DNA from 2 places in the Paraburkholderia sp. BR10954 genome. Region 1 is predicted to be linked to the other one. Evidence: predicted binding sites of a transcription regulator. Region 1 holds the regulator's gene; the other holds the start of a gene.
The links. Region 1 encodes FNR, which switches genes on or off when oxygen is low (the NO sensors DNR and NnrR bind a similar motif). Its sites were predicted from a motif close to TTGATNNNNATCAA; they were not measured.
Positions count from the first base shown of each region.

Region 2: the regulator FNR is predicted to act here: its motif matches at 10,329-10,342, upstream of AB4Y34_RS19100 (basic amino acid/polyamine antiporter).

Region 1 is NZ_JBFRCK010000013.1:158,096-173,983, reverse strand. It holds gene phbB (acetoacetyl-CoA reductase) at 1-624, opposite strand, end outside; gene AB4Y34_RS19770 (polyketide synthase) at 689-1,036, opposite strand; gene AB4Y34_RS19765 (universal stress protein) at 1,238-2,077, shown strand; gene AB4Y34_RS19760 (universal stress protein) at 2,101-2,604, shown strand; gene AB4Y34_RS19755 (universal stress protein) at 2,648-3,109, opposite strand; gene AB4Y34_RS19750 (response regulator) at 3,358-3,765, shown strand; gene fnr (fumarate/nitrate reduction transcriptional regulator Fnr) at 3,782-4,564, shown strand; gene AB4Y34_RS19740 (PAS domain S-box protein) at 4,687-5,787, shown strand; gene AB4Y34_RS19735 (universal stress protein) at 5,821-6,291, opposite strand; gene AB4Y34_RS19730 (zinc-dependent alcohol dehydrogenase family protein) at 6,684-7,673, opposite strand; gene AB4Y34_RS19725 (DUF3564 domain-containing protein) at 7,937-8,311, shown strand; gene AB4Y34_RS19720 (helix-turn-helix transcriptional regulator) at 8,386-9,489, opposite strand; gene AB4Y34_RS19715 (helix-turn-helix transcriptional regulator) at 9,608-10,786, shown strand; gene AB4Y34_RS19710 (APC family permease) at 10,783-12,153, opposite strand; gene AB4Y34_RS19705 (ATP-binding protein) at 12,159-12,644, shown strand; gene AB4Y34_RS19700 (DUF4142 domain-containing protein) at 12,639-13,328, opposite strand; gene AB4Y34_RS19695 (FAD-binding oxidoreductase) at 13,461-14,879, opposite strand; gene AB4Y34_RS19690 (alpha-hydroxy acid oxidase) at 14,897-15,888, opposite strand, start outside.
Region 2 is NZ_JBFRCK010000013.1:21,873-37,760, reverse strand. It holds gene AB4Y34_RS19145 (ParB/RepB/Spo0J family partition protein) at 1-626, opposite strand, end outside; gene AB4Y34_RS19140 (ParA family protein) at 623-1,834, opposite strand; gene AB4Y34_RS19135 (replication initiation protein) at 2,881-4,284, shown strand; gene AB4Y34_RS19130 (GntP family permease) at 4,410-5,906, opposite strand; gene AB4Y34_RS19125 (patatin-like phospholipase family protein) at 5,909-6,952, opposite strand; gene AB4Y34_RS19120 (GFA family protein) at 7,516-7,887, shown strand; gene AB4Y34_RS19115 (hypothetical protein) at 7,884-8,006, shown strand; gene AB4Y34_RS19110 (response regulator) at 8,014-8,754, shown strand; gene AB4Y34_RS19105 (ATP-binding protein) at 8,751-10,094, shown strand; gene AB4Y34_RS19100 (basic amino acid/polyamine antiporter) at 10,472-11,893, shown strand; gene arcA (arginine deiminase) at 11,944-13,203, shown strand; gene AB4Y34_RS19090 (RcnB family protein) at 13,440-13,775, shown strand; gene AB4Y34_RS19085 (MFS transporter) at 13,876-15,132, opposite strand; gene AB4Y34_RS19080 (GAF domain-containing protein) at 15,129-15,692, opposite strand; gene AB4Y34_RS19075 (MFS transporter) at 15,733-15,888, opposite strand, start outside.

The DNA of each region.
Region 1 (15,888 bases):
GATCTGCGGCAGGATCTTCGTGTCGAGAATCTCGCGCGGCACCGCTTCGACCATCGCGGTCGCGAGGTAACCGGGCGACACGGTGTTCACCGTAACGCCGTGCTTCGCGGTTTCGAGCGCAAGCGCCTTGGTAAAGCCGTGCACGCCCGCTTTGGCCGATGAATAGTTGGTTTGCCCGTAGGCGCCGCGCGAGCCGTTGACCGACCCCACGTTGACGATACGGCCGTGGCGCCGCTCGAGCATGCCGGGCAACAGCGGCTTGGTCATGTTGAACAGGCCATCGAGATCGGTGCGCAGCACGGCGTCCCAGTGCTCCTTGCTCATTTTCGCGAAGCTCGTGTCTTGCGTGATGCCGGCGTTGTTGATCAACACGTCGACCCCGCCCAGTTCGGTCAGCACGCGTTGCGCGCAGCGCGCGCAGGAATCGAAGTCGGCGATATCGGCTTCGTATGCATGAAAGTCGCGCCCCGTGTCGCGCTCGTGCTGCAGCCATGTCGGCACGTGATCGTTGTGCGTCGAGTGCGTCACCGCGACCGTCATACCCGCGTCATGAAGCGCCCGGCTGACCGCCGCACCCAAACCGCCCATCCCGCCTGTCACCAATGCCACGCGATCCGTTCCCATCTGAACTCCTCCTTGCCGTGTCTGCCATTGACGGTCCGCACGCCGGCTTTGCCGGCCCGCGCGGCTAAACGACGCCCGCGAACGGTAGCGCGTTCTGCGAGCTCCACCACCACGCGCTCAGGCCGCCCGCGAGCGGCGCGACGCCCGGCGCGATGCCGTACGCCGCCTGCCACCACGCATACCACGCAGCGCAAGCGCGGTTCGCCTCGTCGAACCACTCCGCCTCGCGCTGTACGGCGATGGCGATCGACTTGCTCCAGTCGGCGAAACTCCGCGCCGCGTACTCGCGCGCCGCGCCCTGCGCGGTCTGATACGCCGACGCGTAATCGAACCAGCCTTCGGGCTGTCCGAATGCCGTCGAGGTCCATGGTGAAGCGAAGCGTCCGACCGGCGCGTCGGATTCGGATGCCATATCGCTGCCCTCCAGAGGACAGCATAGGATTGCCAGGCGCGGTTGCAAACCGTCGAGCGCGTCTGCCACCGTATCGAGCTCGCGGCAGCCCGCGCTTGATCTGCATCAACAGCCTCGCCCGCCGGGCCCATAGACTCCATTTGACGACGGGCGCGAGCCCGCTTGCGCCCGTTTCCCACGTTCTGTCACGGAGCTTTGGCGATGAGCTACAAAAGCATTCTCGTTCATCTCGATACGAGCGTTCGTGCACATCCGCGCCTCGAGATCGCATTGCAGCTCGCACACCGCTTTCATGCGACGCTGACCGGCCTGTTTTCGACGTACGTGCCGCCGCGGCACGCGTTCTTCGTGATGGCCGGCACCGCCGACTACTATGCGGAGCACGAGCGCCTGCGCCACGAGCGTGCCAGCGCGCTGGAGCGGCTGTTTCGCGCGGAACTCGCGCGCGCGAACGTCGACGGCCATTGGATCGCCGCGAACGGCTACGCGAACGACGTCGTGCCGCCCTATGCGCGGGTCGCCGATCTGATCGTGCTCGGCCAGCCCGACCCGACCGACCCGGAGGCGTTCGTCGCCGAACAGTTCGTGGAGCACATCGTGCTGTCGGCCGGGCGGCCGGTGTTGCTGGTGCCGTCGAGCGGCACCTTCGCGGCGCCGGGCCGCCACGCGCTGATCGCGTGGGACGGCAGCCGCGAAGCGACCCGCGCGATCCACGACGCGCTGCCGTTCCTCGCGCACGCGGCCAAAGTGACGCTGCTGACGGTTCATTCGTCGGCCGATCGTCCGCCGCAGGGCACGGCTGCCGGCGACGACATCGCACTCACCGTCGCGCGTCACGGCGTCAAGGTCGACGTGCGCGAGCTGAGCGTCGCGGACCGCGCGCCGGTCGGCGACGCGCTGCTGTCGCAGGCGGCCGACCTCGGCTGCGACCTGATCGTGATGGGCGCCTACGCGCATTCGCGTCTGCACGAAGTCGTGCTGGGCGGCGCGACGCGCACGATGCTCGAATCGATGACCGTGCCGGTGCTGTTGTCGCACTGAAGTGCGCGCTTAAGGAGCCCGCCATGTTTCACCGCCTACTCGTCGCGCTCGACGGCAGCGCCACGGCCTCGCGCGCGTTCGACGCCGCGCTGACCCTCGCCGCCCAATCGGGCGCGGAGCTGATGCCGCTGTACGTGATCGACGTACCCATCATCCCTTACGACGCGCCCGGCTTCGATCCTTCCACGATCGAGGACGCGTTCATCGAGGAAGGCAAGCGGATCGCGGCCGACGCCCAGAGCCGGATGAGCGCACGTGGGGTCAAGGGCACGGCCCGCACCGTCGAAGCCGCGACCACCGGCGAAGACGTCGCGCATCGCATCGTCGAGACGGCGCGCGAATGGCCCGCCGATGCGATCGTGATGGGCACGCACGGCCGCCGCGGGTTTCAACGGCTGATGCTCGGCAGCGTCGCCGAGCGCGTGCTGCGCCGCGCCTGTTGCCCGGTGCTGATGATTCCCGCGCAGGCGAGCGGCGCGACGCGCGTCCAGCCAGTCCCGGACAGCGCCGACAGCGGACCCGCCTGAGCGAACTCACCTGAGCCGCTCGAAACTGGCTCTGCGCGGCGCTTCAGGGCCGAGGGTGGGCTTGTTCGTCATGCCGCACGATCAGCACCGGTATGTCGGTCGACCGCACGAGCGACTCCGCGACGCTGCCGAGCAGAAAGCGCTGCACGCCACGGCGGCCATGCGTGCCCATCACGATCAGATCGGCCTGGATTTCGTCGGCGACGCGCGCGAGCACCGCCGACACGTTTTCGGCGTAAGCGTCGATCACCCGCACGCCGCCCGGCACCTGCGCCTCGCGCAACAGCTCGCGCGGGCCATCGAGCGCGCGGCTGGCGAAATCTTGCGCCGCGCCCGCCGGTTCCGGCTCGAAAGCCACGTCGGCATTGTCCGACCACTTGCCGTGCCCCACCACGCAGCAGGCTTCGAGCGTGGCGCCGGTCAGCTTCGCGAGCTTCAGCGCCTCGGCGAAGGCGCGCTGCGCGCTGGGACTGTCGTCGAGTGCAACCAGAATTCGTGCATACATGTCGGACTCCCTCTGAAAGCGCTGGCATGACCCGAAGTGGTGCCGTCGCGCGTTTGCACCGACAGTGTGAAGCGCGCCCCGCCACTCGGCTTGACGCAGGTCAACGGGCCGCCGCTCGGTGCCGCCGCTGCTGGACGACATCGCCAGCAACCCACCAGGAATAATCCTACAACCACTACCTGAACTCCTAGCACCGCTTAAAGCGCTGCCGATATATTTCCAAGATTAGGTCGCCAATACTGGTCGGTATGGACACCGCCCCGTCAGCCACCTTATCGAGAATCTTCCTCGTCGACGATGCGGTCGAGGTCCGGCACCGGCTTGCTTGCCTGATCGCGCTGATTCCCGGCATCGAAATCGCCGGCGAGTCGGCGGGCGTCGAGCACGCGTTCGACGACATCGTCGCGAGTCGCGCCGATGTCGCGGTGCTGGACCCGTGCTTCTCGGGCAAGACCGACCTCCTGCTGCTCGCTGCGCTAGCGCGGGTGCGGCCGTCCATCGTCAGCATCGTGCTGACCAATCATGACGCGACGGCGTTTCGCCGCGCGTGCGAAGCGGCGGGCGCCGACTTCTTCTTCGACAAGACCTCGGAGTTCGAGCTCGCCTGCCGCGCCATCGAAGCGATTGCCTATGCGCGTCGTGCGCATCGGGTCTGACCGCCAGGAGCCGATCATGCAAGTTGCCGCAGTCCGTGAACCCCGCCACGACGCGCCTCGCACCTCGCACGTCGTACCGATCCACGTCGCGCCCAGCACCGCGGCGGCACGCCACGCCGTCACGCGCTGCTCCACCTGTGCGATGCGCGCGATCTGCATGCCGCCCGAGCTGACACCGGACGAACTGAGCCGGCTCGATGCGTTGATCTGCTCGACGCGCTCGATCAAACGCGGCGACGCGCTGTATCGCGCGGGCGACGAGTTTCAAAGCATCTACGCGATACGCGCCGGCTCATTCAAAACCGTGGTCATGCATCGCGACGGTCGCGAGCACGTGACTGGCTTCCAGATTGCCGGCGACTCGCTTGGCCTCGACGGCATCGGCGAGGCCAAGCAGAACTGCGATGCGATTGCGCTCGAAGATAGCGTCGTGTGCATCATTCCGTTCGCGCAGCTCGAGGCGATCTGTCGCGAGATCAGACCGATGCAGCATCACATCTATCAGATGATGAGCGGCGAGATCGTGCGCGAATCGAGCCAGATGCTGCTGCTCGGCACGATGACCGCCGAGCAGCGCGTCGCGACGTTCCTCCTGAATCTGTCGAAGCGCTTCAAGGCGCGCGGCTTTTCCGCCGCGGAGTTTCATCTGCGCATGACGCGCGAGGAAATCGGCTGCTTTCTGGGCATGAAGCTCGAAACGGTGAGCCGGATGTTCTCGAAGTTCCAGCGCGAGCACCTCGTCAAGGCGAACGGCAAAACGATCCGCATCGAAGATCCGGAAAGACTGGCTCGGGTCTGAGCACCGGCGCGACGCCCGCCCCACGTTCGTTCGCGGGACATGCCGGGTGGAACAGGCGCTCCTGAACTGATATAACTCAGTGCGTTGCGGTACGCGACCTTGCGTGGCCGCCCGGAGGAGCGATGGGTCTATCGAGCGGCGAGTCTTCCTGCTTCACCAGTGCTGCGTCCGGGTCGGACGTGTCCGTCGAGGATCGCTATTTCATGTTGGTCGAAGCGGTACAGGACTACGCGATCTTCATGCTCGACCCCGCCGGCCGCGTAACCAGCTGGAATCCCGGCGCACAGCGCATCAAGGGCTACACGCCCGAAGAAATCATCGGCCAGCATTTCTCGAAGTTCTATACCCCGGAAGACATCGCGGCCGGCAAGCCCGCGCGCGAACTGGAAACCGCCGCAGCCGTAGGCCGCGCCGAGGACGAAGGGTGGCGTGTGCGTCGCGACGGCTCGCGTTTCTGGGCTAATGCGGTCGTTTCCGCCGTGCACGATGCGTCCGGCGCGCTGCTCGGCTTCGCCAAGGTCACCCGCGACCTGACCGAGCGCATGCGTCTCGCGGAACTCGAGCGCGCGAGTCAGGTATCCACGCACACGCACATCGCCCGTGAAAACGAGCAGAAACGTATTGCGCGCGAACTGCACGACGATCTCGGCCAACGGCTGACGGCGCTAAAAATGAGCGTGGCGCTGCTCGAAGCGAAGCTGAACAAGCAAGCCGACACCGAGCCGCTTGCGGCGCAAACGCGCGAGCTGCAACAGCAGATCGACTGGATGGCCGCTTCGCTGCGGCGCATCGCCGCCGATCTGCGCCCCCCGCTGCTCGACGACCTCGGACTCGCCGCCGCGCTCGACTGGCTGGCCGAAGACTTCACGAAACGCTACAACGTGCGCTCCAGCGTGCATCTCGAACCCGCCGAGCCGGTATGCGGCGAATTCGCGGCGACGGCGCTGTTTCGCATCGTTCAGGAGGCGTTGACGAACGTCGCGCGGCACGCCAAGGCGAGGCACGTACGCATCGACATGACCTGCGCGGGCCCGATCGTATCGCTCGATATCGACGATGACGGCGTGGGTGTCGCGCCGGATCATGCGCAGGGAACAACTTCATTCGGGCTGCTTGGCATTCGCGAACGTGTGCGGCAGTTGCGCGGCAACGTATCGTTCATCAGCTCGCCGGGCCATGGTTTCAGGATCTCGATCCAGATACCAGCCGACGCGCTCGTGTAGTGCCCCCACGCCGCCGCGCCCCGCTAACGCGGATTACTCCTCGGGCGCTTCCTCGCTGATCTGCTCTCGCATCAGCAACACCGGACAGGTCGAGAAACGCAGCACCCGCTCCGCCACGCTGCCGATCACGAGGCGCCGCACGCCGCGTCGCCCATGCGTGCCCAGCACGAGCAGATCGGCGTGGACGTCCTCGCCGTGGCGCAGCACGATCGTGGCGACGTCGTCGGACAGGCTCTCCGACTCGATCATCGCGGGCCGGCAACGCACATCGGCGGCGGCGCAGGCCTGCTCGGCCTGCTCGAGCACCGAGTGGCCGTCCTGGCGCAATGCTTCGACTAGCGCGAGCGGGTCGTAATAGCCGGCATAGGAAAAGATCGGCGTCTTGTCGACTACATAAACCGGATGCACGACGGCCTTCGTCAGCGCGGCGAGATTCACCGCTTCTTTCAGCGCGCGTTTCGAAAAGCTACTGCCGTCTAGCGCGACGAGGATATGTTGATACATGCCGATTCTCCACTGAGGTTGGATTTGTCAACGCGCGTGGCGCGCCCCTGCTACAGATAAAGGGGCCCGCCCGCACTGGCCGGATGCGGCGTGCCGCGCGTATGCCGCGACGGTGAGCCGCGTGCTGGTCGCGGTCGACGAGACGAAAGCGCGCATTCGCGGCGACGAACTGCCGGGCGACATGCGTGGCGAGCGCCAGTCCGGTGCCGCCCGCGGACGCGATCATCACGCGGTGGAAGGTGTTGCGCTCGGCAGCAGTGTTCATCGGCTTTCCTCGGATCGTCGCCGCGCCTCGGCCCGTGACGGGGCGCCCAACGGTGCGCGCTTACATAATGAACGCCGGCGCGGCGGGCGGCTTGATCTGCATCAAGCGACCATGGCTCGCGAACAGATCATGAGCGGACCGCGAGCACGGCCGCGCCGGTCAGCTTGCCGTGGCGCAGATCGTCGAGCGCGCGGTTCGCGTCGCGCAACGGGTAGGTGGTCGTCTCGATCGCGAGCCGGGTCTCCGCGGCGCTGCGCATGAACGCAAGCCCATCGTCGCGGGTCAGATTGGCGACCGATACGACGCGCCGCTCGCCCCACAGAAACGCGTACGGGAACGACGGAATGTCGCTCATATGAATCCCGCCGCACACCACCACGCCGCCCTTCGCGACCGCCTGCAGCGCCAGCGGCACCAGTGCGCCGACCGGCGCGAACAGCAGCGCGGCGTCGAGTTCGCTGGGCGGCGCCTCGTCGCTGCCGCCCGCCCATGTCGCGCCGAGGCGCAGCGCGAGTTGCTGGGCCGCGTGATCGCCGGGACGCGTGAACGCATAGACGGTGCGCTGCCGGTGACGCGCGACCTGCGCGACGAGATGCGCGGCCGCGCCGAAACCGTAGATGCCGATCCGTTCGGCGTCGCCCGCCATGCTCAACGTGCGATAGCCGATCAGACCCGCGCACAGCAGCGGCGCGGCCTCGACATCGCTGTAGTGCGGCGGCAGATGGAAGCAGTAGCGGCTATCGGCGACCGTGCGCTCGGCATAGCCGCCGTCGATCGTGTAGCCGGTGAAGCCAGCGTCGTCGCAGAGATTTTCGCGGGCGGACAGGCAGTAGCGGCAGTGGCCACAGGTATGGCCGACCCACGGCACGCCGACCCGTTCGCCCACCTTGAAACCGCTGACGCCCGCGCCCAATTCGGCCACCACGCCGACGATTTCGTGACCTGGAATCACCGGCCGCTTCGGATGCGCGAGTTCGCGATCGACCAGATGCAGGTCCGTGCGGCACACGCCGCAGGCATGAACGTCGATCAGAATCTCGCCGGCGCCGGGCCGCGGATCCGGCACTGCCCGCTCGGTCAGCGTCGCCGAGCTGCCGTCGAACACCATCGCTCGCATCGGGTTTCTCCTTCGGACGCTTCGGCGGCGGCACGCTGACGTGATGCAGATCGCGAGCTGCGCGCCGCTTTCATCAGATCAGCATAGGCGCGCCATTGTGTCGCGCGATCGGCTGCTGCCCTGAACCGTTTGATCGGGGTCAATAAGGGCCGTTTCGCCGCCCGTACACTGATCTTATTCCTGATAGGCGCAGGACGCGCACACGTTCGGGCAACGGGTACCTGGCCAATACGAACCAGTCATTTATATTGCGGAGACTTGCCATGCGTTTGACCGTTCATCTCGACACGTTCGATCGTGTCAACCCGATGGCCTTCGCCATTCTCTGGCTCGACAAGGACACGCGGCAATGGTCGCGCGAAGGTCATTTCGGGCTCGACTTGCCCGACTGGGGCGCGTTGCATGTGGGTTGCGGCAATACGCTCGTGTGCGCGCCGCATGGCACGACGCCGGTCTGCGCGCTCGAGGGGCTCGATCTCAACCAGCTCGACGGGCCGTTCGAAGGCGAGATCGGCCGCGTGCAGTGGTGCGCGGAGGGCGGCCGCAGCCTGATCAGCGGTCACTGGCGCGTGCAATGCATCGACGTCGAACAGACGGAACCGGAAACCAGCGTATTCGCAACCGACGAAAACGCGTGATTGGGCGCGTCGTAACCGCGGAGGCGGCGATCGCCACGACTGCCGTCGCTTGCGCTTGCCGCACGCGCTCGAGATCAGCGGCACCACCGCTCCGTACCGCCTTGGACGTTACGAAAAGAGGCCTGGAGCTGCGTCAGGTTGTGAACATCGAGTTTCGCGTAGATTTTTCGCACGTGGTCGATTACAGTGCTTTCGCGAATACCCATCAGTTGCGCAATGTCCCCATGCGAGCGTCGGAGCAACAGGTAAATGCAGAGTTGCCGCTGCCGTTCGCTCAAGCCAAGCTGAAATCCCCGCGTCTCGATTTCGAACGCGAGCGGAGGGAAATGCTCGGTGTAGATAGCGATACATGCGTGGTCCGCGCTCACTGCTGCGTGGTCGAAGCGATACGCTCTGAACGTAAATCGACCGGCGGCGTTGAACCGTTCCAGGACAGGTGGCGCTGCGGCGCAGCCTCGCCAGATTCCGTTGAAATTGGCAAGTAGCGGCGCCAGCCAACCCGGGAGCCGCGTGTGTTGCGCGTGGCTGACCGACTCTCCGCCTGCGAGCGCAAGCATCCGCATGCCGTCGTCGTTCTGCAACATGATCTTACCGGTGTCGTCGGCCACGATAACCGACGAACGGCCGTCTTCCGTGTGATCGGGATGCCGGCCTTTGGGCGACGTGAGCGCATGCCCGATATGTGCCGACAAAGGTCGAATGTCGGCGAGGTCCCGTTCGGAAAACGGCCGGCCGCCGGGCATTCTCTTGAGCGTCACGCTGCCCCACCCGCGCTTCCCATCGAAGGCCGTCAGTTCCAGGCTGTGCCGGATGTACATAGGGCGGTAGAGCTCGTTATACATCGTGCTGTTGAGCAACGCCCCATCGTGGCGTGCCGAGTTTTCGTATCCTCGTCCTCGCCGCATCGCAGTCGAAAAGCTAACCCCCATCGCATCAACCTGCATTTCCGTATTGTGCACTTCGGACATGTAGAGCGGCATCATTGCGTAGATGGCCTCGTTCTGGCTGTACATGTCGCTAAGCGCATACTGCGCGTCCGCGTAGAAGAACATGCCCCAGTCCGCGCCGACCAGCGTACGAAGCGTTTCGACGACGTGCGGAATGACGATGTGCGGATCAGATCCAAGCGAGCACAGCCGCCGGACGTGACCTGACAAAGCAGCGTGTTTTGAAGACATTTCTGTCTCCGGGGATCGTAGAAATCCGCTATGCCTGTGGTTGCTTCCTATACTGTCAGACGTTAGGCACGACTGTTACTCCCATTTGCGAGGGTATCGGTCCAGCGGAGATGTAAAGATGGGACGAGTCGATGACATTCATGCGGCGGTGCGGCTCGTCTATCAGGCGGCGCTCGATCCCGGGGAATGGCATACGGCGCTCGATTCGGTCGTGAACGCTATTGGTGCACATAAAGCGGTGCTCAACGAAGTGACCGGAGATGCCGCTGGTGTCGTCGCGTCGACCGGCATCGACCTCTATTCCGCGTCACGGCTGCACCGCGAGTTCGCGTCACGAATGCCGTACTGGATCAGCGCCATTCCGGCAGGAACGTCATTGCGTCAATCGTCAGCGATTTCGGATGCGGATTTCAGACGCTCGGATCTGTATAACGAGGCGGTTCGTCCGGCTGGCGGGTTCTACGGGATCGTCACGCCACTCGTGCGCACGCCTGTGCGTCAGGTCTATCTTTCGACCGGGCGCGAATTAGGCGCAGCGGATTTCGATAACGAAGATGTAGACGCCTTGAATGTCGTTGTGCCCCACCTTATCAACTCGCTTGAAGTGGGCAAGCGGCTCGTGCGCGCGGACGCGAACGTCAAGTCGGTATTTGATTTGCTCGATCGCGCGAGCGTCGGCGTCATTCTGTTCGACGCCGCGCTGTGCCCTGTGTTCGTGAATAGATGCGCCGAGGCGCTTGCATCGAGTGGCGACGGATTGGTGCTGTCGAAACGCACGGTGGCGGCGACGAGGCACGCGGAAACACTGTTGTTGCAGAAGGCGATGGCCAGCTCGGTTGGCTTGCATGACATAAAACGCAGCGGCCGCGAGAGTGCGATACAACGAGCCGCACCCACGCGCTGCTATCTTTCGCGCGATCCGCCGCGCCTGCCACTCGTCGTCAGAATCATGCCATTCGACCTGCACCAGCGGTCTGGCGCGTATGGAGATGCGGGCGAATCCAACACCATACGTGGCGCTCTGTTCCTGACGGAAGCCGATCGTGCGCCGAACGTCGATGCGGACGTACTCGTAGAAACGTTCCAACTCACCCGCCGCGAGGCGCAACTTGCGGTGTTACTGGCCAACGGCTACTGCCTCGAAGAGGCGGCGACGAAGCTCACGATCGGCTTAGGCACAGCGCGGGGATACCTGAAACAGATATTGGGCAAGACCTGCACACATAGGCAGGCCGAGCTCGTCGCGTTGATCCTGCGCAGTAGTCTGCAAGCTTTCGAATCTGCCGATGGCCGCTAAAGTCGCGGCGGCAAGGCCGTCTCCGCCAGACCGGCAAGCGGGCGTTTTTCACGCACGCGCTGACTCAGCATGCCGAGCACGAGTAGTGCTATCGGATAGAGGATCTTGTAGTTCGAATCCGCCATCAGGAAACCACAGGACAGAAATGCGAGCGGTGTCAGAAGCCATCGCTGTGCTCCGCGTTCGATCTTCCAGCAAGCGAAGATACATACCAGGTAGAGCACCAGAAAATTCTGGTTAGCAACGATCAATAGATCCGAGATCTGGATGTGAAATGCCGTCACCCCTGCCAGTACGGCCGCGAAGCTTGCCGCCACCAACAATACTGCGTTGCGAGGCGTTCCTTGCGCGTCCAGGCGCGCAAAGACTCCGGGCAGCAGGCGGTTCCTGCTGGCGGCATAGAAAAGACGACTGGCAGCGAAGACCCACGCATTGGCTGTCGCCTGGATAATCACGACTGTCACGAGCGCGAATGCAGACTGCCAGCGCAAGGGAACGAGCTGAGCAATGCCTTCTGCCGCGTTCACCGACGACTGGTTACTTGACGCACCGTTTACGGTGCCTGCCAGCAGAGAATACAACACCACTACGACGAGAAAGCTAGCCAGATAAACGAGCTTGATCGTTCGCTGCGGCTGCTGGAACTCCTCGAGACCGAACGAGACGTTCTCCCAGCCTATAAATGCCCAGAAAAGCAGAGCACTCACTCTCCAGACTTGCGATGGCTTGACGCCTGTCCAGTCGGGACGCGTCCACAACAGCATACCGGTGCGCAGGTCGGCGTGCCTCGTCACGCAAAGGGCGAGCACGGCAGCGACGATCAATGCGAGCGAGAGCTTATTGACGAGCGCAGCCTTGCGAATGCCGACGAGGTTGAACGTAACGGCAACCAGCAAGATCGAGATGCAGATCGGGACATGAGCACTCTTGCCGAGGCCAAAGGCAACTAGCGCATAGCTTGCCCCGATCATCGATTGGGCCGGCACGGTAAGCGGGAACGTGCCGCAGAGAACGGCCGTGACGGCAGATTCGGCGCGCCGCCCGAGCGCGGCTTCGGCGTAACGCGAAATGCCAGCGGCGGAGGCGTAGCGCGTGCCAAGGATTGCAAACACCCAAAGCAGCGGAAGGCAGGCGATCGCGCAGGCCAACCATCCGAATGCCGCGATTTGCGGTGAGCCCAGCTGCAGCGCAAGGCCCGGAAGACCAAACACGCCGGAGCCCACGACCATCCCGACAGCCAGCGCCGTGCCGCCGAACAGCGAAATCTGCCGACGCAATTCTGGCACTTCTTTCTCCTTCGCTGTTTGCTGTGCTGTGACTCGATGCAAGTCCAGATCGATTGCGGCGACTAGCACGGTCGTATTCATGCTAGATGTCGCGCGAAGGCGAAACACCCCATGTACAGGGGGCATCTGCGAGTCGGCCGCGAGCGGACGGAGCGTCCGTTGGACGTACCGTCGCCACGCGCGAATCGGCTAGAAGCACAGCGGAAGGTTCTCTGAGACCAGCCGCCGCGTCAGGCTGTAGTCAATGGCAGCGCCACACGTGCCTCCGGAATGCATTGGAGGCGATGGGCAGTCTGGAGGGGGCTCGACACGTGCGGGTCAGCACAAGCGAGGCGGACGGTGCCGGCGTGGTCGTCACCGTGCGCGACTCCGGGCCGGGCTTCGGCCCGAACGGTCCGGAACACGCGTTCAACGCGTTCTATGCGACGAAGGCGACGAGTCTGGGCATGGGACTTTCCATCTGTCGTTCGATTATCGACGCCCATGGTGGCCGCTTGTGGGTGGGTGAATCCACGCCGCGCGGCGCGGCCGTTCAGTTCACGGTGCCCCCGCACGCGTCGCCAATGCTATGACGCGCCGCCGGATATTTTCGCGAGAACGCTCGCAACGATGCGATCGCACTGCGCCCCGCCGAATTCGAACGCATCGCGCTCGGCGAGATCGAGCGCCTGAGCAAGCGACTCGCGCAACATGCTGCGCGCGCGGAAATGCCGGCTCCGCACCGTCGCTTCAGGAATGCTCAGACACTGCGCGGTCTCCTCGACGCAGAGATGCGCGACGAACGCCGGCCGCACCTTCACGAGCAGCGCCTTCAGTTGCTCGTTCTTCGCGCTTGGAATGAGCGTCTTGTCGAGCGCGTCGATCACGTTTTCATGATAGGTGACCTCGTGATCGATATAGGCCTTATCGAAGCTGGCGCCCGAAAGTGTCTTCAGCTTGGCGATGTTCTGGTCGCCGCCCTGCTTGATGTTCTGACTCGTCGGATTGTCCTCGGGGGTCACGTTGAGCTTCTTCACGAGATCCGTCGCGGCCTTGTTGACGCCGGTGTGATCGGTGACCATCCGCTGCGCGAACGCCTTCACGTCCTTCGATTCCGTTCTGGTTTCCGCGAGCTTGCCCGCGTCGATATCGACCTGATTTGCAGTCACGACGATCGCGGCAATCTGCGGATCGCTCGGCCCGGTGCCTTGCGCACCAGACGCTATGCTCGCTAACGCGAGGGTCGCCGCCAGCACTGTGTGGATGATGAGTTTCATATGACATCTCCCCATATTCCATTGCGGATATGGGATTGGATGTCACGTCGGAGAAGCGCGTTCCGGATCGACCAGCAACGCGCCCGGAATGCGCGCGCCACATTGACGCGTGACGCCAGAAACTACCGCACACTACATCGCGATCACTTTGCCGGGGTTCAGGATATTGTGCGGATCGAGCGCAAGCTTGATCGCCTTCATCGCGGCGAGTTCGGCCGGCGAGCGCGACATGCCGAGCACGCTCAGCTTTTCCTCGCCGATCCCATGCTCGGCCGATACCGAGCCGCCCATTTCCCCAGTGAGTTCATAGACGACGCGCTTGACCTCATCGATGTCCTCGTCGGTCCAGCCCGGTTCCTGCGCCACCACGTGCAGATTGCCGTCGCCGAGATGCCCGTAGACGAGGATCGTCGCTTGCGGCCAGCGCGCGCGCAGCCGCTCGTCGCAACGCTGCGCCGCATCGCCCGCCTGCGCGACCGCGAAACTGATGTCGAACGAGATGCGTCCGGGGATCAGGCGCGGATATTCGGCCGGCGCGTCGCGAATCGCCCAGAACGCCGCGGCGTCGGCGTCCGATTGCGCGATCGCGGCGTCGGAGATCACGCCGGCGTCGAGCATGTCGGCGAGAAAGTCCTCGAACGCCGCCGCCTGCCGCTCCGGGTCCGCGCCGCAAGTCTCGAGCAAAACGTAGTAAGCGTGATCGCTGCCGAGCGGCACGCGCAGTTCGGGCAGGCGTTCCCGCACGAAGTCGCAATAGCTGGGCCACATGACCTCGAACGCGGACACGCCGGCCGGCAGCCGCTCCTGCGCGCGGCCGAGCAGCGTGGTCACCGCCTCGTAATCCGGCATGCCGCACCATGCGGTCGAGATTGCGCGCGGTTTGGCGCGCAGGCGCAGCACCGCGCGCGTGATGACGCCGAGCGTGCCTTCGCTGCCGGTCATCAGGTTGCGCAGGTCGTAGCCGGTATTGTTCTTGATCATCTTGCGCTCGCCGCCGATCACGCTGCCGTCGGCGAGCACCGCTTCGACGTCGAGCACCTGGTCGCGCATCATCCCGTAGCGGATCACGCGGTTGCCGCCCGCATTCGTTGCGATGTTGCCGCCAATCGTGCAACTGCCGCGCGCGCCAAGGTCGAGCGCGAACATGAAGCCGGCGTGATCGGCCGCTTCCTGCACCGCCTGCAGCGGCGTGCCCGCGAACACGGTGATGGTCGCGCTGACCGGATCGATGTCGATGACGCCGTTCATCCGCTCGACGCTCAGCGCAACCTCGCCGCCGAGCACGCAGGCGCCGCCCGCGTGCCCGGTCATGCCGCCTTGCGTGACGACCGGCTGGCGGAATTGATGACAGATCCTGAGCGCGGTGGCGACCTGTTCGGTCGTGCGCGGTCGGATCAACGCTATCGGATCGGTCGATGGCGTGCCGCTCCAGTCGGCGAACTGCCGCCCGCCAAATTCGGCCGGCAGACTCACGATGTCCGCGCCGAGCGTTTCGCGCAGCGCGGCGACAGCTTCGTTACCGCGGGTCGCGGCGTTCGGTTCTTGCTGCATCAGATATCTCCAGTTCGTCAGGCGGACAGAGCCGCTGCGCGCGCCTGCACCGTTTGGGTCTGCGTTTGCGAGTGCACGCGCGACAGCGGCGCCTGCTGCCCTGGCCAACGCAGATAACTACGGTCGAGCCCGGCGATATCGCAGCAACCGAGCAAGCCGAGCGCCCGGTCGATCTCGGTCTGCAGAATCTCAATAGCCCGCTCGGCGCCCGGCTGACCGCCCGCGCTCAGACCATAGGTGGTCGCGCGTCCGAGCAATACCGCATCGGCGCCCAGCGCGACCGCCTTCAGGATCTCGGAGCCGCGGCGAAATCCGCCGTCGAGCATCACGCACAGCTTACCCCCAACCTGCTCGACGACTTCGGGCAGCACGTCCATCGCCGATACCGCGCTGTCGAGCTGCCGCCCACCGTGGTTCGACAGCACGATGCCGTCGACGCCGGCCTCCAGCGCCTTCAGCGCATCCGGCGCACCCAGCACGCCTTTGACGATCAGCCGACGCGGCCACAGATCGCGCAGCCAGCGGATATCGTCCCACGACAACGACGGGTCGAGTTCCCGGCCCAGTGTGATCGTCGCGCCCTTCACGCTGTCCTGCCCCGGCGGCAGCAGGTCGCCGAGATTGGCGAAGCGCGGCATGCCGTTCGGCCACAGCACGTTGGCCATCCAGCCCGGATGGCGCAGCACGTCGAACTTGTTGCGCCAGTCGAGCTTCAGCGGCTCGATGTAGTTGCGCAGGTCCCATTCGCGTTTGCCGAACACCGCGCTGTCGGTCGTGACGACCAGCGCCTCGATGCCCGCGGCCTTCGCGCGCTGCGCCAGTTTCGCCAGAGATTCGCGCGTGCGGTACATATAGACCTGCATCCACACGCGACCGCCCGCGCGCCGCACGACGTCCTCCAGCGAGACCGTCGACACGTTGCTCAGCACGAACGGAATGCCGGCCGCTGCCGCCGCGCTGGCCAGCTTGACGTCGCCTTCGCGAAACATCAGGCCGCTATAGCCGGTCG
Region 2 (15,888 bases), 140 kb from region 1:
AGTCGCGGTTGAATATCGAGATCTTTCTTGATGAAGTCCGGCAGATTATCGAACGATAAGAACTGGTACAGACCCGCCCGAGACAAGCCCATCGCTTCCGCCAGTCGCTTGCGATTCGGAAACTCCGCTTCCGATCGACGGATCGCAACGCCGATTTCATAGTCAGTAAGGTCGTCGCGGCTGATGTTTTCGACCATCGCCAGCACGGCCATATCCGAGTCGGAGCAATCCGCGACGACTGCCTTGATGGTGTCCTGCCCCAGCATCTTGTGCGCACGCCAACGCCGTTCACCAGCGACGATCTGATAGTCGTCGGCGACACGACGGACCACGATCGGCTGCATCAGCCCAACTTCCCGGATCGACTCCGCAAGCTCGGCCAACTTTGCTTCGTTGAACACGCGGCGCGGCTGCCACGGGTTCGGCAAGATCCCCGCAACCGGCAGTTGCGATGCGACGCCGGTCGATTCCAATTCCTGCACTCGAAGCTGCGCAACGGCGAGCGCGCCGGCAAGGCCGGGCGCCGTTTGCGTGCGGTTGCTGCGCTTCACCTCGTCCTCGTTGATCGACGAAGTTTTGCGAATGCCGGACGTCTTGGCCAGCAACTGTTCTCGCATATTGCTCATTGCGCGTTCCTCCATTTTTCCGAATAGATCTCGTCGATCCAGCGACAGTAATCGACGAGAGGCTGCCGCACGCGTTGCAGCGACTTGGCCGCGCTGTGATTGCTGCTAATGTCGAAGACGGTCGAGAACGCCAACGCCCCGGTGCTCATCACCGAGCTCGCCGGTACCTCGATCGAATGCAACCAGTTTTCGTACGCGCTTTGCGCCCACGCACGCACGATCGGCGCCGACGAGTTTCGCCCATAGTCGACCCGCGATAACACCAGCGACACAAAGTCGTATTTCTTTTCCTTCTCGAATTTGATGAAGCTTTTGGACACGTCTGAGAAGAGTCGCCAGAACGAGAGCGAACTGATGAAGTCCAGGTTTTCCGGCACCATCGGCATCACCATGGCATCCGCGGCCATCAGCGCGTTCAGATTGAGGTACGACAGCGACGGCGACGTATCCATCAGAATGTAGTCGTACTTCTTGCGCAGCGGCTCGAGCCCTTGACGAAGCACGGTCCAGAAACGAAAACCTGGCCGAATCTTTTGCATCGCTGGCAGATGGAACTCTGCTCCGATCAGTTCCGTATGCGCAGGAATCACGTCGATGCCATCCCAGTACGTCGACTGAATCCGCCCCTCGAGGCCGCCCTCGATGTCCTGGTCGTAGACATACGGCAACACCGTATCTTCAGGCGACACGTCTTTTTCCGCGTACAGCCCGCACAATTCCGAGAGCGACGCCTGCGGATCGAGATCGACCACCAACACTTTCCGCCCCCGTAGCGACAGCCCTTGGGCAAGGCACATCGTCGTAGTCGTCTTGGCGGAACCACCTTTGAGCTGCGCGGTGATAATGATCTTCCCGTCTGGTTCCTTCAGACGAGTGACCAGCGGAGTCTGGTAGATGTCGGAAATCTTTTGTACCCAGATCCGCGCTTCTTCCAGCGTGAAGGTCCGGGTGCGGCCGGTGCCGGCCGCCGTGCCCGAAGGCAGTTCTCCGTCGCCTTTTGTTGCGAGATACTGAACCTGCGAGTGCGAGATGTTGCACATCTCGGCAATCTCGCCTGTCTTGAAGACGGGAGCCGTTTTTCGAGGACGTGGAGCCAGAATCGTGTCACGCAGCTCATTAGTGAAAATGGTGACTTTTTCTGCGAACTCACTGATCTGCTCAAAGTGAACGGTTCGGTCTACGGCAGGAAGTTGGCTCGTTCTGACCATTCTGAGGTTTATCCATAAAATTCCAGAAACCTCAGAATACAGGAAATACTTGAAAATAGCTTTTTAAATTACTGTTTTAATGTAGATTTTCTGAAAATTTCGATGTTTTCACAGCGTTTTCGGTGGCGGAACTGTCGTCGAAACGAAACAGGCCCAGAAACACCGCGTGCTCGAGGGCACAAATGACCTCACCTTCCCTCGTAATAGGCCCAGCCGACTCGGCGAACCTGCTCAAAACTTAAGCACTGGGTGAGGTCATTTGTGCACTTTCTCATTTCCGCGAAGCCCGCTCCGGCGAATTGCAGCACAACGGACCTCACCATTATCAGTTTTGTCTCCACCTTCCGCCGAGCACTCCGTCCGCTTGCAGCGCAAAAGCACAATCAACCTCACCTAGCACCGCTGATTTCCGCCGGCGACAGGCGGCCAGCCCGAGCCCAGCCCGTCACCAATCCTTGCAGATCGCCGTGAAAGCACAACCAACCTCACCTTGGTGACGCACCCGTCCATAAGCTTCCAGGCGTCGCACAATCGACCTCACCATGCTGCGCTGCGCAATCTTCCCGCCAATATGCTGTGTGGTCCCGGTTCGTAGGTTTTTTTGAACCGAGAACAAACTCACAAACCTACATACCCAACCGATATTCAAATCATTCAATGACTTAGGTCCGAAAAGGTGAGGTGTGTTGTGTCGAAAGTGAGGTTCGCTGTGCTGAGAGGTGCGGTTGGCTGTGCGGCAAGGTGAGACCAATTCCCCACCAAGGTGCGGTTCCATGTGTTTGACTGTGCGTCGAATTCCGAAGGTGAGGTGGGTTGTGCATCTGCAGGAAATGAAGGCCGGATGGGCCGTCCCATAAGGCTTCGCCGCGCGGAAGCCCCGCTAGCAAGGTGAGGTTCCTTGTGTAGATGGTGAGGTTCTGTGTGCCAAATCGCGGAATGGCGAAAAAGTGGCCACCGCCGCCGTCGTTGTGATGGTGAGGTTCTGTGTGTTGACAGCTCACCACCGCATGCTTACAGTCCCGGGAGCTAAAAAGTGGATGAAGAACATGGCCGCGGACAATCCGGAAGAGGGCAAGTCGAAAGCGACGTCACGCCAGATGGCGCTCGCGCTGTTCGAAGACATGTTCGATCAGGGATTGCGCATCAACGAGGCCAATCGCGAGATCGGTTATCAGCGCAACGATTTCTTCACCGAGATCGTCAACATGGGACTGCCGGCGCGGCGTTTTCTCGATGCCGCGTACTTCATCGTCGCGCAGGAGCCCGAGCAACGCGATCAGTACGACGTCGAACTCAACTACTTCAAGTGGCTGATGCGCTACGATAGCCGCAACCTGAAGCATTTGCGCACGATCGCCGACGAAGCTCAGAACGCGAAAGTTCGCGTGACGAATACGCCCGCGGACCGCGATCCCAGTGAAGACGACCTGTGGGTGCAGGTCCAACTGATCGGTATGGTCGGCTTTCATCGCGGGCGTATGCGTTTCGACGTCCATCCACGGCTCGTGCCGCATATCCGCGATCCGCAGAAATCTCACTGGCTGAGCTTGCGCATTTCCACCGCGTTCACGCGCAGTCTCGCGCGCGCGATCTACGACAAGGTTTTGCCCAACGTTCCCGCAGGACGCACCGACTGGATCCAGCTCGAGGAAATGCGCAACTGGCCCGGCAAAATGGGCGCGAACGCCGCCATCTTCAAATACTTCAAGCGCGATTGGCTCGAACCGGCGGTGCGCGAGATCAACGAAGTGTCGGACGTCGAGATGTCCTACGAGACGCGGACTGAATCCACCACGTCGAAGAAAATCGACCGCATCCGCTTCCTGCTCAAGCGTAAGGACACAGCCGACGCGGTACTCGCGAGCCTCGCCGACGCGAGCCATCTGTACAAGATTCTCACCGACGAGTTCGGGCTGTCGACCAAGCAGTTCAGCGAGATTTCGGAGAACCGCGAACTGTGGACCGACGAACGCATTCAGCAGGCCGTCGAATACACGCGTTTCAGAATCAAGCGCGGCCAGGTCAAGAAGAGTCCCGCGGGCTATCTGATGCGCGCGCTACGCGACAACTGGAAGATCTCCGACGCCGAGCGCACGATGGTCGACGTGCAAGCCAAACTGCTCGCGGACGAGGCGCAGGAACAGGCAGCCAAGACCGAAACGAGAAAGACCCTGGCGAACAGCATCGCGACGCGTGAAGAAGAAGTGCGTGCGCGCATGAACGAGGATTCGCGCAAGGGCCGCGATCATTTCAACGCCGCGGATGCGAAGACGCGCAAGGAACTGATGCATGCGTGGACGACATCGCGCGAAGGCAAGCTGATGCTGCGTCGGATGAAGCTCGAACCGTCGACGGTCACCGAAGATGCGATCCTCGCGAATACGGAGCTGGTCTGGTATCTGGGGCAGTTCGTGTTCGGCCGGATGAATGCGGCGCGCGCGGCAGCGTGAAGTGAGCGGCTAGTCAGCAGGCAAGCAATCCAGACTCGGCCGAGCAGCAACAGGAAAGGGGTCTTGCACTGACGAACAGCAACTTCAGCGCAAGACCCCTCGATACTTTAGAAAGCACAAAACCCTCAGAACGTGCCAAGCAGCGAGCCCAGCACGATCACCACAACCAGCGCGAGCAACGCGCCGAGAATCGCGACCATCACGATATCGCGATAGCTCTCACGATGGTTCGAGCCGCATACCGCAAGCAGCGTCACGACCGCGCCGTTGTGCGGCAGGCTATCGAGTGTCCCGGAGGACATCACGGCGACCCGATGCAGCAGCGCCGGGTCGATGCCGTGTTGCGCGGCCAGTTGAAGATAGGTGCCGCCGAGCGCGTCGAGCGCGATCGTGAGACCGCCTGAAGCCGAACCGGTCAATCCCGCGAGCAGGTTCGTCGCGACCGCGAGCGATACGAGCGGACCACCGCCGACGCTGAGCACCCATTCGCGCACGAGCGCGAACGCGGGCAACGCGGCAATCACCGCGCCATAGCCGACCAGACTGCCGACGTTGAGCACAGGCAGCACCGATGCATTCGCGCCCGCGTCGATCGTCTCGCGCAGCGCCGGCAGGCGGCGCCGATTGACCAGCACGAGCACCACGATCGCGACGACGAGCGCCACGCACACGCCCCACACTCCGGCGACTGCCGAAAGCGACGTCTCACCCCAACGGACTTCGGCCAGATAGTCCGCGTCGATGCGCGGCAGCACGATCACGTTCATCACGAAGTTCGTCAGCACGACGAGCACGAGCGGCGCGAGCGCGACGCCGAACGACGGCAGATCCTCGCTGAGGTGCCCGCGTTTCGCTTCCTCCGGATCGAAACTCTGCGAGACGCTCGCGCGTTCGCGCACGAGGTTGTCGCTGGCCGACGCCCTGGTGGATTTCACCGCCGCGTTGAGTCCGTCGAATCCTTCGTTGGCCGCCTTCGCGCGCGATTGCTGCAAGGACAACCACCACAGCCCGAACGCCACCATCACGATACTCGCGACGATGCCGAGCCCGGGCGCCGCAAACGGCGTCGTACCAAAGAACGGCATCGGGATCGCGTTCTGGATCGCCGGTGTGCCCGGCAGCGCGGACATCGTGAATGTCTGCGTGCCGAGCGCGATCGCGGCCGGCATCAGACGGCGCGGGATATTGGCGGCCTGGAATAGGGCGGTGGCCATCGGCGCGAGCACGAAGAACGCGACGAAGAGGCTGACACCGCCATAGGTGACGAGCGCGCCACCGATCACGACGGCGAGAATCGCCCGATGCGCGCCAAGCTTCTCGGTCATGTAACTGGCGATCGCCTTCACGGAGCCGCTGTCTTCCATCAGCTTGCCGAACAGCGCGCCGAGCAGGAACAACGGGAAGAACTGCGCGAGAAAGCGCGCGGCGCTGAGCATGAAGGTCTGGGTCCAGTGCGCGAGAATCGGTTCGCCCGAAATCGCGGCGGCCAGCATCGCGGCGAACGGTGCGAGCAGCAGCACGGTCCAGCCGCGGTATGCGAAGGCGATCAGCAGCGCGAGACTCGCGAGCATGCCAAAGAGTCCGAGACCGATCGCGAGCGGGGACACGGTGATGACTTCCATGGTCAGACTCCCTCGAGCAACGCGTCGAGATCCAGCGAGGAGCGCACGCCAATCGAATCGGCGTGCTCGATGAGGAACGCGTCCGCGGCGCGTCGGCCTTCGTCGCGCAGCATCGTCAGAAAGCTCCACTCGGCGTTCAGTTTCGACGAGTAGCCGAGTTCGGTCATCAGCTCGCTCGAGATCCGATGGATCCGCATCGCCGCCCAATGGCGGCCTTCGTCGCTGCCGGCGTCCGCGGCGCGCCGCAGCAGCGCGATCATGCGCAGCTCTTTCAGCAGCGGCGCGTTGAACGCGACTTCGTTCAGGCGGCTGATGATGTCGCGCGCGGTGCGTGGTGTTTCATCCCGCACGACGGGATTGACCTGAATCAGCAGCGTATCGCTCGACGTGCATTCGCGTACCAGCGGCGTGATGGTCGGATTTCCGGCGTAGCCGCCGTCCCAGTAGTATTCACCGTCTATCTGCACGGCCTGGAACAGCGTGGGCAGGCAGCCGGAGGCGAGCAGCACGTCGGGCGTCAGGTCGCCATTGCGAAACACACGCGCCTGGCCCGTGCGCACGCGCGTCGCTGTAATGAACAGCTTGATCGGCGCGTCGCGCAGATGCCCGAAATCGATCGAGTCCTGCAGAATCTTCGCCAGCGGATGGACGCCGCGCGGGTTCAGGTCGTACGGAGAAAACACCCGCGCCGCGAGGTCCATCGCGATGAAGAACGGCGAGTAGTCGAGCGTCCAGCGGCCCATCAATACGTCGAACGGGCTGCGGCGAAACGGGCTGTACACCGACGCTTCGAATACTCGCCGCCAGAACGCTTCGAGCGCGGCGCGCGCGCCGGCCGCGCCGCCCACCTGGTAGCCGCTTACCAGCACCGCGGCGTTCATCGCGCCAGCCGACGTACCCGATATCCCTTCGATCTGCAGCCACGACTCTTCGAGCAAACGGTCGAGGACGCCCCATGTAAAAGCACCGTGCGAACCGCCACCCTGCAATGCGAGATCGATAAGGGCGGGTTCGCGGCGAGTGGGTTGGTTTTTTCTTGCAGCCAAGACGACTCCCGTGATGAGGAGTGCTCCATTTCGAGCTGACGCCGCATGCGCGGCGGACGAATGAACTGCTGGCCAATGCTTTGAATTACCGAATGACGTGAGGCGTGTTTCAGAGGTGAAGCATCGCACTGCACCATTGGTATTGGAAGTGGCTAGTGATTAAAAGTCAAGCGTATTCGAGGCGCCGCGCGATTGTGCCTGGCAATGCCGGCCAGTCAGGCGGGACAGAGAAAGCCGGTTGGTCACGCCGAGGTAAAAAACAGCGTGTGGGGAGCCCGGCTGACGCGCCTCGCCGAGGCGCTCACATAATCATGGATAACCGGAGTATCTTTGCAGGGGGAGCGCGACAATGCGGCGGCAATGAATCAACCCGCATTATCCGTTTTGCGCGTGCCGCTTAAATGCTAATTCGCGCGCGCTTAAACTTCGCTGTTTCGCCTTGCGCTAATTGCCACGGCTTATTGCAATGTAATGTATCGTCTCGGCGGCCGGATACATTACGACATAATTCGACTGATGAACCAGGCTATAAAAGCAGGCATCGTCAAATCACGGAGATCACCATGAGCGCCGGGTTGCTGCAAGGGTCCTGTCACTGCGGGGCCGTCAAGTTCGAAGTTCGCACCGAAATCGTTCCGGCCGGCCGCTGTAACTGCAGCCTGTGCCGCCGCAAGGGCGCGCTGATGACGCCGCTCTTTCCCGCGAGTCAACTGAAGATTCTGAGTGGCGAGGATTCGCTGACGCTGTACCAGTTCAACACGAAGGTCGCGAAACACTACTTCTGCAAGCATTGCGGCATCTATCCTTTTCATCAGACGCGCAGGGATCCGCTGCAATGGCGCGTCAATATCGGCTGCCTCGACGGGGTCGATCCTTATGCGCTCGAAGCCAGCGTGGCCGACGGCGCGAGTCTTTCCGTGCTGGAGGACGCATGAAACGCCTGTTTGCCATCGCCGTGTTCGTCGTGGGCGGCTTCGCGGCGGAACTCGCGCATCCGTTGCAGTGTTCACTGATCCAATCGAGCGGCGTGCAACTTAAACGCCGCGGCAGGTAATCCGTCGATGGAAACCTCCGACCACGTACTGATCGTCGACGACGATCGCGGTATCCGCGAACTGCTCGCGGGATACCTCGAGAAAAACGGCGTGCGCGTCACGCTTGCGGCCAATGGCCGCCAGATGCGCGCCGCGCTCGAGAACGGCGCGCCCGACCTGATCGTGCTCGACCTGATGCTGCCCGGCGAAGACGGCCTCGTGCTGTGCCGCGAGCTGCGCGCGGGCAAGTTCCGCGCGGTGCCGATTCTGATGCTGACGGCGCGCAGCGAGGAAGCGGACCGGATCGTCGGGCTCGAAATGGGCGCCGACGATTACCTGACCAAACCGTTCGCCGCACGCGAGCTGCTCGCGCGAATCCGCTCGGTGCTGCGCCGCGCGCGCATGTTGCCGCCCGGCATGGAAGTGACGGAGTCGGCGCCGATGCTGTGCTTCGGCGACTGGCGGCTCGACACGACCGCGCGCCATCTGCTCGACGCGGACGGCACCGAAGTGGCGTTGAGCGGCGCAGAGTACCGTCTGTTACGCGTGTTTCTCGATCACCCGCAGCGCGTGCTCACGCGCGACCAGCTGCTGAACCTGACCCAGGGACGCCAGGCCGATCCGTTCGACCGCTCGATCGATCTGATGGTGAGCCGCCTGCGTCAGCGCCTGCGCGACGGCGCGCGCGAGCCGCGCTACATCAAGACGCTGCGCAGCGAGGGCTACGTGTTTTCGGCAGCGGTCACCGCGATCGGAGATCCGCAATGAGCGTATCTGTGTCACCGTCGTTGCTGCGCTGGCCACATTGGCCGCGCACGCTGTTCGCGCGGCTCGCGGTGATTCTGTTCGTCGGGCTCGCGCTCGCGCAGGCGCTGTCGTTCTGGCTCACGATGACCGAGCGCGACCAGACGATGACCAACATCATGATGGGCTACATCGAGCGTGAGGTGGCGAGCTCGGTCGCGCTGCTCGACCATCTGCCGCCCGACGAACGCGCCCAGTGGCTGCCGCGCCTTGCGCGGCGCAGTTACGAGTTCGTGCTCGGCGAGGGCGTGGCCGGCGCACCGGTCGACGCAAGCCTGTCGGCGCGCGTCGCGCAATCGATCGGCGACGGCATCGGCACGCGCTATCCGTTGACCGTCAACGCGGTGCCAGGCGATCGCGAGCGTCTGCAGGTGCACCTGAAACTGAGCGACGGTACGCCGCTCACCATCGATCTGCGGCCGATGCCCGGCGCACCGTTGTCGCGCTGGCTGCCGCTCGTGCTGACGCTGCAATTGCTCGTGCTCGGCGCCTGCTGCTGGCTGGCGGTGCGGCTCGCGACGCGCCCGCTGAATCAGCTCGCAGTCGCGGCCGACACGCTCGGCCCCGACCTGAAGGCCGACCGTCTGCCCGAAGCCGGTCCGTCCGAAGTGGCGCGCGCCGCGCGCGCGTTCAACGCGATGCAGGATCGGATCGCCACGTACATGACCGAGCGCATGCAGATTCTCGCGGCGATTTCGCACGATCTGCAGACGCCGATCACGCGCATGCGTTTGCGCGTCGACACGATGGATGACGACAGCGAAGCCGCGAAGCTGCGCCAGGACCTGCAGGAAATGGAGGCGCTGGTCAAGGAAGGGGTCACCTATGCGCGCACGATGCACGGCACGACCGAAGTGCCGCGCCGCATCGATCCCGATGCACTGTTCGATAGCCTCGTCTGCGATTACGTGGACGCCGGCCAGCAAGTGTCGCTGCAGGGCCAGTTCGGCCAGTCGCTGAGGTTGCGTCCACAGGCGTTGAAGCGCATCGTCGGCAATCTGGTCGATAACGCGCTGAGGTACGCCGGCGCCGCGCAGATCGAGATCGGCGCGTTGCACGATGGCGAGGCGACCGTGTCGGTGCTCGATCGCGGTCCCGGCATTCCGGCCGAGTCGCTGGAGACGGTGTTCGAGCCGTTCGTGCGACTCGAAGATTCGCGCAATCGTCAAACGGGCGGCACGGGGCTGGGGCTCGCGATCGCGCGGCAACTCGCGCTCGCGATGGACGCGACGCTCACGCTGCACAACCGCGTTGGCGGTGGCCTCGAAGCGCGGCTGACGTTGAGGAAGTTGCGCGAGTCATAGTTGGGCCCGATCCCCGCCACTGCGAAATCGTCATCGGGTTTGGACCATTGATGACGTTCGCGCGTCATTCCGAGCTGTCGCTCAGCCGCTTATCAGTAGTTCTGAGCGACCACATTTTCAGCTCGCTTCAGCGATTCCCCATCATTCGAGAAAACCGCGTTGGTGATGCGACACGTCGCATCATTGTTAAATCATCGATATTGAATGCGGCTTATCGATGCACGCGGCGATAAATTGACAAACGTCAACGGACAGACCATTCTTTTCGTGTGGTGGTTGCAGAGTAACGCGGCTGATCGACAGCAAGATTGGCCGAGAGACACGTTTCGTTCGAATCTGATTACAGATCCGTGTTGGGTCACTAAAAAGGAATCCGAATGGCGTCCACTCCACAAAAGCTTTCAAAAATGCAACTCACCGGGATGGTCGTTGGGGGCATGGTCGGAGCCGGGATATTTTCCCTACCGCGTACCTTCGCCGACGCCACCGGTCCGCTGGGCGCCCTGATCGCATGGCTGATTGCGGGCACCGGCATGTATATGCTGGCGCGCGTGTTTCAGACGCTGGCGGAAAGAAGGCCAGAACTGGACGCCGGCGTGTTTGCGTATGCGAGAGCGGGCTTTGGCGACTATCCGGGCTTTCTTTCCGCATTTGGCTACTGGATCAGCAGTTGTATCGGCAATGTTTCTTACTGGGTGCTGATCAAGTCCACACTCGGCGCATTTTTTCCGGTGTTCGGCGACGGTAATACGGTCGTCGCGATCGTCGTTGCTTCGATCGGCATCTGGCTATTTCATTACATGATCCTGAAAGGCGTGCAGCAGGCGGCCTTCATCAACAGTATTGTTACGGTCGCCAAGATCATTCCGATTCTGGTGTTCATTCTGATCCTGTTGTTCGGCTTTCGGATGGATCTGTTCCAGGCCAACCTCTACGGCGGCGGTCTCGAAGGCAATATCTTCGAGCAGGTGCGGGCCACGATGCTGGTCACCGTGTTCGTGTTTATCGGCATCGAAGGGGCGAGCGTTTATTCCCGTTATGCAAAGAAGCGCTCCGACGTCGGGCAATCGACGATATTCGGCTTCGTCGTCGTCACCTCGCTGATGGTGCTCGTGACGATGCTGCCTTATGCGGTGCTCGAGCGCGTGGACATTGCGGCGATGCGGCAGCCGTCGATGTCTGCGGTGCTCGAAGCGGTGGTCGGTCACTGGGGCGCCGTTTTCGTCAGCATAGGTCTGCTGATTTCGGTGCTCGGCGCTTATCTGGCCTGGTCGTTGATCTGCGCCGAAGTGTTGTTCTCGGCGGCGAGGACCGAAGACATGCCTGCGATCTTCGGCAAGGAAAACATCAACAAGACGCCGGCTAATGCATTGTGGCTGACCAACATCGTGGTGCAGTTGCTCGTCATCAGCACGTACTTCTCGCGCGATGCATTCGCGCTGATGTTGAATCTGACGAGCGCGATGTCGTTGATTCCGTACCTGCTCGTTGCGGTTTTCGGATGCATGAACGCGAATCGCGGCGACGGTTACGACCTTCGCGCCGACGAGCGCCGGCGCGACCTGATCATGGCCGCGATCGCCGTGATCTACACCTCATTCATGATCTTCGCGGGCGGCCTGAAATTCATTCTGCTTGCCGCGGTGCTGTACGCGCCCGGCACAGCTCTTTATTTTTGGGCGCGACGAGAGCAGAGCAAGAACGTTTTCATCATTTCCGATTGGTTCATCTTTACCGTCATCGTCATTGGCGCGATCATCGGCATCTACGCCCTCGTAACCGGAAGGATCACAATCTAACGACATCAGATTGCTCAGAGTGGGTCACCACTGATATTCAGGAGGTCATCATGGCGAACACGGACGCGAAAGCGGGTGAATTGGGCGTCTATTCGGAAGTCGGGCAGCTGCGCAAAGTGATGGTCTGCGCACCGGGGCTCGCGCATCAGCGTCTTACCCCGAGCAATTGCGATGAACTGCTGTTCGACGACGTACTGTGGGTCGAGAACGCGAAGCGCGACCACTTCGACTTCGTCACGAAGATGCGCGACCGTGGCGTCGAAGTGGTGGAGATGCACAATCTGCTCTCCGAAACGGTCGCGGTGCACGAAGGCAAGAAATGGATTCTGGACAACCAGGTGGTGCCGAACCAGGTCGGCCTCGGCTTTATCGATGAATTGAGAAGCTATCTGGAAGGGCTCGACAATCGCAAGCTGGCCGAAACGCTGATTGGCGGGCTATCCACGCACGACTTCCCGGAAGCGCACGGCGGCAAGGCGCTGGAAGTTGCGAAGGAAGCGGCGGGCGGTACCGAATATCTGCTGCCGCCGTTGCCGAACACGCTGTACACGCGCGACACGACCTGCTGGATCTATGGCGGCGTCACGCTGAATGCGCTGTACTGGCCGGCCCGTCACGAAGAAACGATCCTGACCACGGCGATCTACAAGTTCCACCCCGACTTCGCGGGCAAGGTCAACGTGTGGTGGGGCGATCCGACCCAGGATCACGGTCTCGCCACGCTGGAAGGCGGCGACGTGATGCCGATCGGCAAGGGCGTCGTGCTGATCGGCATGAGCGAGCGCACTTCGCGTCAGGCCATCAGTCAACTGGCGGCAACGCTGTTCAAGAAGGGCGCGGCCGAGCGCGTGATCGTCGCGGCGATGCCGAAGATTCGCGCGGCGATGCACCTCGATACCGTGTTCACGTTCGCCGATCGCGATTGCGTGCTGGTGGCCCCGGACTTCATGGCGAAGACGCGCACCTATTCGTATCGGCCGAGCAGTCATCCGAGTGGCGTCGAATTGCACGCCGAAAACAAGCCGTTCACCGATGTCGTCGCCGAGGCGCTCGGGCTCAAGCATCTGCGCGTAGTCGAGGCGGGCGGCAGCGACTATCAGCGCGAGCGCACGCAGTGGGATAGCGGTGCGAACCTCGTGTGCGCGGCGCCGGGCGTCGTCTATGCATACGACCGCAACACGTACACGAACACGCTTTTGCGCAAGCAGGGCATCGAGGTGATTACGATCGTCGGTGCGGAGCTGGGCCGTGGACGTGGCGGCGGTCACTGCATGACCTGCCCGATCATTCGCGATGCGGTCGACTATTGATCAGCCAGGCGGTCCGGCTTGAAGTCGAACTTCCTTTTACTATACTTTTTAACGACTTGGAGGCAGGCCTGAAATATCGAATTTGGCATCTCGCGATTTGCAAGGATTACGTTCGGTAGACCAGCGTTCGCTGCAATGAAGTTCGAGTTAATGAATCTGCGAGTAGCTGGACGATTACTTTTCACGTCAATCACGTGAATGCCCGGAGCTTTCTTCCACCGCACGGAGGTTCGAACATGAATAATCGCTTTGTTGCGCAACTCGTCGCCTTGTCGTTTGCCGGGGTGTCGGCGTTCGCGATTGCGGCTGGACCGCAGCCGCAGGACGAGGGCGGCCAGATGGCCGGTACTGGCCGTCAGCAGGTGATGCCGTCGATTCCGCATCGTGACTGGCACAAAGGCCAACGTGTGCCCACCGAATACCGTCATTACAATTTCATAATGGACGACTGGCGCGGACACGGCCTCAATGCGCCGCCGCGCGGGCATAAATGGCTAGGCGTCAATGGCGATTATGTGCTCGTAACGACGAACAACTGGACCATCTCCAACATCGTCGCCGGAAACGAGTAATGCTTCATCCTGGTGCCCAGGGAATCCGCCGACCAGGATTTAGCGCCGGGTCCTGGGCATTTCTTTGACACGACATCGTCTCGTCATGGTCGCTATAGATTCACTGTTGCGTATCGTATAGCCGGTCAGGAACGAACAATGCAGTCACGCCGCTCAAAAAGAACACCGCCCCGACCACGAGAAAGCCGAGTCCGATCGAGAACTGCGTCGCGATAAAACCAATGACGATCGGCGCCGCCCCCGAACAGAAGCGCCCGAGGTTATACGAGCCGCCCACCGCGGTGCCCCGCACCGACGTCGCGAAACTCTCGGACATGAACGTGCCGATCGTGCCGAGCGGCACGCCGTACAGAAAGCCGAAGAAAAGCATCAGCGTGGAAATGTTGTCGCGCGTGTGCCAGAAAATGATCACGGGCAGAAAGAGCGCCGCACCGATGCAGCCGAGCACGTAAACGCCGCGCCGGCTCCAGCGATCACCGAGCCAGCCCGCGAAGATCTTACCGATGAAGGCGACCACGTACGTGCCGATCATATAGCCGGTCAGCGAACTGAACTTGATGTGCAGTTCTTTCTCGAGGTACGTCGGCAGCCAGTTGTTCAGACCGTAAAAGCCGGACAGCACGAAGATCGACGCGAAGGTCCACAGGATGAACATCGTGCGTGCCTGGCGGTCGCGGAAAATCTGCGCGTAGCGATTGTCGACGAGTCGCGTCTTGTTCGCGCGGTCGGCGGCGCGGCTCGCGAGCCATGCGGCCGGTTCGGGAACCGCGAACTTGATCGCGAACGCGAGCAGCACCGGCACGGCCGACACGTAGTACAGCGTGCGCCAGCCGTACTGCGGCAGGATCCAGCTGCTGAGCGCGATCACGACGATATAGCCGGCCGAAATGCCGGTTTGCAGCATGCCGAGCACCAGCGAGCGCCGCTCGGTCGGCACGTATTCGGCCACCAGCGTGGTGACCAGCACCATGCAGCCAATGCCGAGGGAACTGACGAAGCGCACCGCCGCGAATTCGATGAAGCTGTGCGTGAACCCGAGCATCCCCGCGCCGAGTGAGAACAGCGCGAGCGCCCACGCGACGACGCGCACGCGGCCCAGACGATCGCTCGCCCAACCGCCGGCAATGCCGCCGATCGCCATGCCGAGCAAGGTCAGACTACCGAGCGCGCCCGCTTCGACGTTGGTCAGCCCGAAGTCGTCCTTGATGCGCGACAGGGTCAGGCCGTACATCATCACGTCGGCGCCATCGGCGATCAGCGCGAGGTAGCCGAGCACGAAGACCAGCACCCAGCGGCCTTGCGAGACGGCCGGATGGGGCACGGCTGGATAGTGTTGCAGATCGGATGGTGTTTTCATGAACGCGCGACGCAAGCGGGGGATTGCGTACCCTGTTTGATGAGAGCGGGGGCAAGGAAGGCGCCGATCAGCAGGCCCATGCTTTCATGGCGGCTGGTGTACCAGCCTTCCTCGTGCGTCAGGTTCATCGTACCGATGCACACGCCGTCATAGGCGATCGGGATGTTCAGGATCGAGCCGAGACCCATACCTGTCATCACTGCATGATCGTCGAAGGCCTCGCGAATGCCTTTCGACGTGGCGGCGCGAAATGGCTTCAGCTCCTGGAGTATCTGCCGCGCCCACGCGGTGCCTTGCTTCCTTTTGCGGCCGCCCAGTGGATAGACGTCCGGCATGTTCGTGTAGACCCGTTCGACCTCGTGTCGCTGCGCATCGTAGGACATGATCGTAATCAGGCTCAGGCCTATCGCCTTTGCCGCCACCGCGTGAACCGCGCGGAACAGCTCAAGTGGTTGGCCTTTCACGCGCATCGCTAGCGCGAGGCGTTCGAGGTCCGCGATATCCAGCGTCTGCGTATCGTGCGGTGCGGATTCGGTCAGGTTGCCTTGCATCGTTTGCATCGCGTTTTGGATCGGGAAATGTGAAGAGTCGCAGTGCCATTCAGCTGTGCATGCGGGTGGAGTTCAACTGGCCTCGCGCGTCGTGAGCCGGTTCGAGCTCGCTCGCTTCGATATCTTCGAGCGAGCGGTTGCGCGTTTCGATGCCGAGGAAGAACACCACGCATGCGCCGATCACCAGCACCGTCGTGGTCATCGC